2 regions of the Shigella dysenteriae genome follow, and region 2 is predicted to be linked to the other one. Evidence: predicted binding sites of a transcription regulator. Region 2 holds the regulator's gene; the other holds the start of a gene.
What was found. The regulator PhoB, encoded in region 2, activates phosphate uptake and scavenging genes when phosphate is short. The targets are predictions, from matches to a motif close to CTGTCATAAAACTGNCNNAT.

Region 1 (4,947 bases), 540 kb from region 2:
TTGAGTGGTCAACCTTTATGGCTTCTATGCTGGTCGGCACCATTGGTATTCAATGGTCGCGCTGGTATCTGGCGCATCCGAAAGTGTTTACCGTGGCGGCCGTTATCCCTATGTTCCCGGGCATATCGGCTTATACCGCAATGATTTCGGCGGTAAAAATCAGCCAGTTAGGTTACAGCGAACCGTTGATGATTACCCTGTTAACCAACTTTCTTACAGCTTCATCGATTGTTGGTGCGTTATCCATCGGTCTTTCCATTCCTGGATTATGGTTGTACCGCAAGCGCCCTCGCGTATAAAATTGCCTCGCTTAAGCACACGGATGAGAGACAGCCTCCTCTCCTCCGTGTGTTACTATAAAAGTTATCTCCCTTCTCGTTCATCGTTCCATATTTGAGAAACAGTATGTCTTCCAGAGTTTTGACCCCGGACGTCGTTGGTATTGACGCCCTGGTACACGATCACCAAACCGTTCTGGCAAAAGCTGAAGGCGGTGTGGTTGCCGTATTTGCTAACAATGCCCCGGCGTTTTATGCCGTCACGCCTGCACGCCTGGCTGAACTGCTGGCGCTGGAAGAAAAGCTGGCGCGTCCGGGAAGCGATGTCGCTCTGGACGATCAACTCTATCAGGAACCGCAAGCCGCTCCCGTTGCTGTCCCCATGGGGAAATTCGCCATGTATCCGGACTGGCAACCCGATGCCGACTTTATCCGCCTGGCGGCGCTATGGGGCGTGGCGCTAAGAGAGCCGGTGACCACCGAAGAACTGGCCTCATTCATTGCCTACTGGCAGGCGGAAGGTAAAGTCTTTCACCATGTGCAGTGGCAACAAAAACTGGCGCGCAGCCTGCAAATCGGTCGTGCCAGCAACGGCGGACTGCCGAAACGAGATGTGAATACGGTCAGCGAACCTGACAGCCAAATTCCACCAGGATTCAGAGGGTAACGATGAAAAACGTTGGCGACCTGATGCAACGCCTGCAAAAAATGATGCCTGCCCATATCAAACCTGCATTCAAAACGGGTGAAGAACTACTGGCCTGGCAGAAAGAACAAGGAGCGATCCGCTCCGCCGCTCTCGAACGTGAAAATCGGGCGATGAAAATGCAGCGCACCTTTAACCGCTCCGGTATTCGTCCACTGCATCAGAACTGCTCCTTTGAGAACTATCGCGTTGAGTGTGAAGGGCAGATGAATGCGTTAAGCAAAGCGCGCCAGTACGTCGAAGAGTTTGACGGCAACATCGCCAGCTTCATCTTTTCTGGTAAGCCAGGAACCGGCAAAAACCATCTGGCGGCGGCAATCTGCAACGAGCTGCTGCTACGCGGTAAATCCGTATTGATCATCACCGTGGCCGATATTATGTCGGCGATGAAAGATACCTTCAGGAATAGCGGTACCAGCGAAGAACAACTGCTTAACGATCTGAGCAACGTTGATCTGCTGGTGATCGATGAGATCGGCGTGCAGACCGAATCGAAATACGAAAAAGTGATCATCAACCAGATCGTCGATCGCCGCTCTTCTTCCAAACGCCCAACCGGGATGCTGACCAACAGTAATATGGAAGAGATGACCAAGTTGCTGGGCGAACGCGTGATGGACCGTATGCGCCTGGGTAACAGTTTGTGGGTGATCTTCAACTGGGATAGCTACCGTAGCCGGGTAACAGGTAAAGAGTATTAATCCCCGTTTCTGGCGGTATACTGCGACACAATTCCACCTTGAGTAATGATGATGAAAACTGTTAAACATCTTCTGTGCTGTGCCATTGCCGCCAGCGCATTAATTTCCACCGGGGTGCATGCTGCGTCCTGGAAAGATGCGCTCTCCAGCGCCACCAGCGAACTTGGCAACCAAAACAGCACGACACAGGAAGGCGGTTGGTCGCTCGCGTCATTAACTAACTTGCTTAGCAGCGGAAACCAGGCCTTAAGCGCAGATAACATGAACAATGCCGCAGGCATTCTGCAATACTGCGCGAAGCAAAAGCTGGCGTCGGTAACCGATGCCGAAAACATCAAGAATCAGGTGCTGGAAAAGCTGGGCCTGAACAGTGAAGAGCAAAAAGAAGACACCAACTATCTGGACGGCATTCAGGGTTTGCTGAAAACCAAAGATGGTCAGCAACTCAATCTGGATAACATCGGAACGACTCCGCTGGCAGAAAAGGTGAAAACCAAAGCCTGCGATCTGGTGTTAAAGCAGGGGCTGAACTTCATTTCCTGAACCGCGAAACGCCGCGTTTTAGCTGTTACCCGGCTGACGCGGCTCTCTCCTGCCCTTTTCCCTGCTCCTGGACGGTTTTCCCCCTGTTACACGGGAAGCGACCGCGATCAAAAAAGTCTGTTTATAAACTAATTCCTAACAACATCGCATTTTTTTGACACTAGAATTGCAGCAATATGGCGACGCCATTACATTGTGCTTCTCAAAAAGCTTAAACGTTGGCTAAACGGCCCGGTTTAGTGAGGATCGCCCGTTGTCAGAACTACTCTCTTTCGCCCTTTTTCTCGCCTCTGTGCTGATTTACGCATGGAAAGCGGGACGTAACACCTGGTGGTTTGCAGCCACATTAACGGTGCTGGGGCTATTTGTCGTTTTAAATATCACCCTGTTTGCCAGCGACTATTTTACTGGCGATGGTATTAACGACGCGGTTCTCTATACCTTAACCAACAGCCTGACCGGTGCTGGCGTCAGCAAATACATCCTGCCGGGTATCGGCATTGTGCTGGGGCTGACAGCGGTGTTCGGTGCGCTGGGCTGGATCCTGCGCCGTCGTCGCCATCATCCGCACCATTTTGGTTACAGCCTGCTGGCGCTCTTACTGGCGCTGGGTTCGGTGGACGCCAGCCCGGCATTTCGTCAGATAACGGAACTGGTGAAATCCCAGTCACGCGATGGCGACCCGGACTTTGCGGCTTATTATAAAGAGCCGTCGAAAACTATCCCTGACCCGAAACTCAACCTGGTTTATATCTACGGCGAAAGTCTCGAGCGGACCTATTTTGATAACGAAGCTTTCCCGGATCTCACGCCTGAACTGGGCGCGTTGAAAAATGAAGGCCTGGATTTCAGCCACACGCAGCAGCTGCCAGGAACGGATTACACGATTGCGGGCATGGTGGCTTCTCAGTGCGGCATACCGCTGTTTGCCCCCTTTGAAGGCAACGCCTCCGCCTCTGTCTCCAGCTTCTTCCCGCAGAACATCTGTCTGGGCGATATCCTGAAAAACTCGGGTTATCAGAACTATTTCGTGCAGGGCGCGAATCTGCGTTTTGCCGGTAAAGATGTGTTCCTGAAGTCGCATGGCTTCGACCACTTATACGGCTCAGAAGAGCTGAAAAGCGTGGTGGCCGACCCGCACTATCGCAACGACTGGGGATTCTACGACGATACCGTTCTCGATGAAGCGTGGAAAAAGTTTGAAGAGCTTTCCCGCTCAGGTCAGCGATTCTCACTGTTTACCCTGACAGTCGATACCCATCACCCGGATGGTTTTATCTCGCGTACCTGTAACCGCAAAAAATATGATTTTGACGGTAAGCCGAACCAGTCATTCAGCGCGGTAAGTTGCAGCCAGGAGAATATCGCGGCGTTTATCAACAAAATCAAAGCGTCACCGTGGTTTAAAGATACCGTCATCGTCGTCTCTTCTGACCATTTAGCGATGAACAACACGGCGTGGAAATACCTTAATAAGCAGGATCGCAATAACCTGTTTTTTGTCATTCGTGGCGACAAGCCGCAGCAAGAGACGCTGGCAGTGAAGCGTAACACGATGGATAACGGCGCGACGGTGCTGGACATTCTCGGTGGCGATAACTATCTCGGACTTGGTCGTAGCAGTTTATCCGGGCAGTCGATGTCGGAAATCTTCCTCAATATCAAAGAGAAAACATTGGCGTGGAAGCCAGATATCATCCGCCTGTGGAAATTCCCTAAAGAGATGAAAGAGTTCACTATCGACCAGCAGAAAAACATGATTGCCTTCTCGGGTAGCCATTTCCGTTTGCCGCTGCTGTTGCGGGTTTCAGACAAGCGCGTAGAACCGCTGCCGGAAAGTGAATACTCAGCACCGCTGCGTTTCCAGCTGGCCGATTTCGCTCCACGCGACAATTTCGTCTGGGTTGACCGTTGCTACAAGATGGCACAACTTTGGGCTCCGGAACTGGCACTCTCCACCGACTGGTGTGTCTCGCAGGGGCAGCTTGGCGGTCAGCAAATTGTCCAGCATGTTGATAAAACAATGTGGAAGGGCAAAACGGCATTTAAAGATACGGTCATCGACATGGCGCGTTACAAAAGCAATGTCGATACGCTGAAAATTGTTGATAACGATATTCGCTACAAAGCCGACAGTTTCATCTTCAACGTCGCCGGTGCGCCAGAAGAGGTGAAACAGTTTAGCGGGATTTCCCGTCCGGAGTCGTGGGGCCGCTGGTCCAACGCTCAGCTGGGCGATGAAGTAAAAATCGAGTACAAGCATCCGCTGCCGAAGAAATTTGACCTGGTGATTACCGCCAAAGCATACGGCAATAACGCCAGCCGTCCTATTCCGGTACGCGTAGGCAATGAAGAACAAACCCTTGTGCTGGGCAATGAAGTGACCACCACCACACTGCATTTCGATAACCCAACCGATGCCGACACACTGGTAATTGTGCCGCCGGAACCTGTCTCAACCAACGAAGGGAATATCCTCGGACACTCGCCGCGTAAGCTCGGGATCGGCATGGTGGAAATTAAAGTGGTGGAACGTGAAGGATAATTCCTGACTGATGTGTAGGTCGCATAAGGTGCGACCTACACACCTTCTGCGGCCTACAAAACATCATTGAGAAACAGAAAAAAACAGCGCCCAACACTTCCCCGGACGCTGCATGGCAACTTTAATAATCTCGCCTTATCAGAAAGTAATTACACCCTTAATCAACTCACGATT
Region 2 (4,947 bases):
AAACAATTTTAGCGGGAAATACTCCCAACCAGGCGCGGCGAAGAATAGTTTTTCGATTTACCGCGTGAATGCAGTCAGTATGACAGCACCTGAAGCGCAATTTAAACGCTTATAACGTTTTAAAGCAAGGAGGGATCTAAAAACCAGAGGTATATAGCGATAAGAAATCACCAACCAGTATAAAACACTATTTCCGTGAAAAAGACATGGCTAATCATGCGAACAAAAAATCACCAACCGTTGTAAAATCTAGCGCCCGTATTTTGACTGCAAAGAAAATAAGCCAGCATCGGCTGGCTTATGGCAATAAAAGATGACAAAGGCGGATTAATCGCTGTTTTTGGCAATTAAACGTTCCGGGATAACAAAACTGAAACGTGTTCCTTTTCCTACTGTACTCTCAATATTCAGGCGACTTTCGTGATGATTCACCGCATGTTTCACGATCGCTAACCCTAATCCGCTACCGCCGGTTTGCCGGGAACGCGCTTTATCAACGCGATAAAAACGCTCGGTCAGGCGCGGAATATGCTCCGGTGCAATGCCCGGTCCGTTATCTTCAACGCTAAATTCGGCACCGTGCGGCACTCGCTGCCAGCGTACGGTGATATGCGTGCCTTCCGGCGTATGATTCACGGCGTTATAGACCAGGTTCGAAATCGCACTGCGTAGCTGATCTTCGTTGCCAGACACCTTGAGGCCGTTATCTATCTCAAAGGTAAATGTCTGTTTTTTCTGACTCAGAGTCTGAGCCTCGCGCTCAACAACGCGCAGCATCATCGGCACATCAACCTTTTCATTGAGCAAATGCGTCGGCGCGGCTTCAATTTTCGACAGCGTCAGCAATTGCTTCACCAGCCCTTCCATCCGCTGGGTCTGCTCGCGCATGGTGTGCAACGCTTTTTCACGTACCGCGCCTTCCAACGGTTGCTCATCCATCATCTCCAGGTAACCCTGTAACACGGTCAATGGCGTGCGTAACTCATGGCTTACGTTGGCGAAAAAGTTGCGCCGCGCCCCTTCCAGTTGATGCATTTGCGTGACATCACGCGCCACCATCAGCAACTGTTTGTGGGTATAAGGCATGACGCGAATTTCCAGATGCCGCCCGGTGTTGAGCACCAGATTGAGCGGGCGAGAAAAATCACGCGTTTTCAGATATTGCGTAAACTCCGGGTAACGCAGCAGGTTAAGGATGTTCTGCCCGTTATCTTCCGGCCAGCGCAAACCAAGAATCTGTTGCGCCAGACCGTTACACCAGAAAATACCGCCCTCTTCCGTGGTCAGCACCACTGCGTCGGGCAGCGACTCCGCGCCGCTACGAAAGCGTTTAATCAGATTGCCCAGTTCACGGCGGCGTTTTTTATTTCGCAGCTGCATCTGGTGTAAGCCGTATAGTAGCGGTTCCCAGCTACCACGCCCCGGTGGCGGGGTCATACTACGATCCACCCACAGCCACCATGAAAGGCGCAATAAATTCCAGAAATGCCAGATAAGCAGTCCCGTTACCGATGCCAGCAAAAACCAGGGCAGGTAACCAAAAAATGCACCCAGGATGAAAACCGGGAGGCAGCAAAGTAGCAGCTCCAGCACCAGCCTTTTCCACGACAGCCGTTCCAGCACGTAAGATACTCCAGTTAAGAAATCATAAGCCCTGCTCTGCGTCCGATGAGCAAGGCGTTAAAAGCGGGTTGAAAAACGATATCCTGTACCGCGCACGGTCTGCACCATGCGGTCATGCCCGCCGGGCTCCAGTGCTTTACGCAGGCGACGAATGTGGACATCGACCGTGCGGTCTTCCACATACACGTTAGTTCCCCAGACGTGGTTTAACAGCTGCTCGCGGCTGTACACGCGCTCAGGATGCGTCATAAAAAAGTGCAGCAGTTTAAATTCTGTCGGCCCCATCTCCAGCGGCTCTCCGCCCGCCATCACCCGGTGAGATGTCGGGTCGAGACTTAATCCCTGCATCTCAATCACCTCTTCCACCGCCATTGGCGAAATACGGCGCATTACCGCTTTGATTCGCGCCACCAGCTCCTTCGGCGAAAACGGCTTGGTGATATAGTCATCCGCGCCGGTTTCAAGGCCGCGCACGCGATCTTCTTCTTCCCCTCTGGCGGTCAACATCACCACTGGAATATCCCGGGTCATCGACTCGCGCTTGAGGTGTTTGATGAACTGGATACCGGAGCCGCCAGGTAACATCCAGTCAAGGAGAATTAAATCCGGCCAGGGTTCATTCAGTTGATTCACAGCACTGTCATAATCTTCCGCTTCGACCGGCTGAAAGCCATTTTGTTCGAGCACGAAGCAGACCATTTCGCGAATTGGAGCTTCATCTTCTACGACCAGAATACGTCTCGCCATGATTTGCCCTGTTGTAATAAATAGGTTGCGATCATTAATGCGACGTCATTATGCGTCAGATTTATGACAGATTTATGAAAAGCTCGTCGCACATATCTTCAGGTTATTGATTTCCGTGGCGCAGAAAAAAGCAAATGGCACATCTGTTTGGGTATAATCGCGCCCATGCTTTTTCGCCAGGGAACCGTTATGCGCATCCTTCACACCTCAGACTGGCATCTCGGCCAGAACTTCTATAGTAAAAGCCGCGAAGCTGAACATCAGGCTTTTCTTGACTGGCTGCTGGAGACAGCACAAACCCATCAGGTGGATGCGATTATTGTTGCCGGTGATGTTTTCGATACCGGCTCGCCGCCCAGTTACGCCCGCACGTTATACAACCGTTTTGTTGTCAATTTACAGCAAACTGGCTGTCATCTGGTGGTACTGGCAGGAAACCATGACTCGGTCGCCACGCTGAATGAATCGCGCGATATCATGGCGTTCCTCAATACGACCGTGGTCGCCAGCGCCGGACATGCGCCGCAAATCTTGCCTCGTCGCGACGGGACGCCAGGCGCAGTGCTGTGTCCCATACCGTTTTTACGTCCGCGTGACATTATTACCAGCCAGGCGGGGCTTAACGGAATTGAAAAACAGCAGCATTTGCTGGCAGCTATTACTGATTATTATCAACAACACTATGCCGATGCCTGCAAACTGCGCGGCGATCAGCCTCTGCCCATCATCGCCACGGGACATTTAACGACCGTGGGGGCCAGTAAAAGTGACGCCGTGCGTGACATTTATATTGGCACGCTGGACGCGTTTCCGGCACAAAACTTTCCACCAGCCGACTACATCGCGCTCGGGCATATTCACCGCGCACAGATTATTGGCGGCATGGAACATATTCGCTATTGCGGCTCCCCCATTCCACTGAGTTTTGATGAATGCGGAAAGAGTAAATATGTCCATCTGGTGACATTTTCAAACGGCAAATTAGAGAGCGTGGAAAACCTGAACGTACCGGTAACGCAACCCATGGCAGTGCTGAAAGGCGATCTGGCGTCGATTACCGCACAGCTGGAACAGTGGCGCGATGTATCGCAGGAGCCGCCTGTCTGGCTGGATATCGAAATCACTACTGATGAGTATCTGCATGATATTCAGCGCAAAATCCAGACATTAACCGAATCATTGCCTGTTGAAGTATTACTGGTACGCCGGAGTCGTGAACAGCGCGAGCGTGTGTTAGCCAGCCAACAGCGTGAAACCCTCAGCGAACTCAGCGTCGAAGAGGTGTTCAATCGCCGTCTGGCACTGGAAGAACTGGATGAGTCGCAGCAGCAACGTCTGCAGCATCTTTTCACCACGACGTTGCATACCCTCGCCGGAGAACACGAAGCATGAAAATTCTCAGCCTGCGCCTGAAAAACCTGAACTCATTAAAAGGCGAATGGAAGATTGATTTCACCCGCGAGCCGTTCGCCAGCAACGGGCTGTTTGCCATTACCGGCCCAACCGGTGCGGGGAAAACCACCCTGCTGGACGCCATTTGTCTGGCGCTGTATCACGAAACTCCGCGTCTCTCTAACGTTTCACAATCGCAAAATGATCTCATGACCCGCGATACCGCCGAATGTCTGGCGGAGGTGGAGTTTGAAGTGAAAGGTGAAGCGTATCGCGCGTTCTGGAGCCAGAATCGGGCGCGTAACCAACCCGACGGTAATTTGCAGGTGCCACGCGTAGAGCTGGCGCGCTGCGCCGATGGCAAAATTCTCGCCGACAAAGTGAAAGATAAGCTGGAACTGACGGCGACGTTAACCGGACTGGATTACGGGCGCTTCACCCGTTCGATGCTGCTTTCGCAGGGGCAATTTGCTGCCTTCCTGAATGCCAAACCCAAAGAACGCGCGGAATTGCTCGAGGAGTTAACCGGCACTGAAATCTACGGGCAAATCTCGGCGATGGTTTTTGAGCAGCACAAATCGGCCCGCACTGAGCTGGAGAAGCTGCAAGCGCAGGCCAGCGGCGTCGCGTTGCTCACGCCGGAACAAGTGCAATCGCTGACAGCGAGTTTGCAGGTACTTACTGACGAAGAAAAACAGTTACTTACCGCGCAGCAGCAAGAACAACAATCACTAAACTGGTTAACGCGTCTGGACGAATTGCAGCAAGAAGCCAGCCGCCGTCAACAGGCCTTGCAACAGGCGTTAGCCGAAGAAGAAAAAGCGCAACCTCAACTGGCGGCGCTCAGTCTGGCACAACCGGCACGAAATCTTCGTCCACACTGGGAACGCATCGCAGAACACAGCGCGGCGCTGGCGCATACTCGCCAGCAGATTGAAGAAGTAAATACTCGCTTACAGAGCACAATGGCGCTTCGCGCGAGCATTCGCCACCACGCGGCGAAGCAGTCAGCAGAATTACAGCAGCAGCAACAAAGTCTGAATGCCTGGCTACAGGAACACGACCGCTTCCGTCAGTGGAACAACGAACTGGCGGGTTGGCGTGCGCAGTTCTCCCAACAAACCAGCGATCGCGAGCATCTGCGGCAATGGCAGCAACAGTTAACCCATGCAGAGCAAAAACTTA

Region 1: the regulator PhoB is predicted to act here: its motif matches at 2,370-2,389, upstream of opgB (phosphatidylglycerol--membrane-oligosaccharide glycerophosphotransferase).

What each region holds. Positions count from the first base shown of each region.
Region 1 covers NZ_CP055055.1:559,509-564,455, reverse strand. The annotation lists gene HUZ68_RS02680 (threonine/serine exporter) at 1-299, shown strand, start outside; gene dnaT (primosomal protein DnaT) at 406-945, shown strand; gene dnaC (replicative helicase loader DnaC) at 948-1,685, shown strand; gene yjjA (DUF2501 domain-containing protein YjjA) at 1,734-2,228, shown strand; gene opgB (phosphatidylglycerol--membrane-oligosaccharide glycerophosphotransferase) at 2,482-4,773, shown strand; gene lgoD (L-galactonate oxidoreductase) at 4,912-4,947, opposite strand, start outside.
Region 2 covers NZ_CP055055.1:1,103,235-1,108,181, reverse strand. The annotation lists gene phoR (phosphate regulon sensor histidine kinase PhoR) at 328-1,623, opposite strand; gene phoB (phosphate response regulator transcription factor PhoB) at 1,681-2,370, opposite strand; gene sbcD (exonuclease subunit SbcD) at 2,560-3,762, shown strand; gene sbcC (exonuclease subunit SbcC) at 3,759-4,947, shown strand, end outside.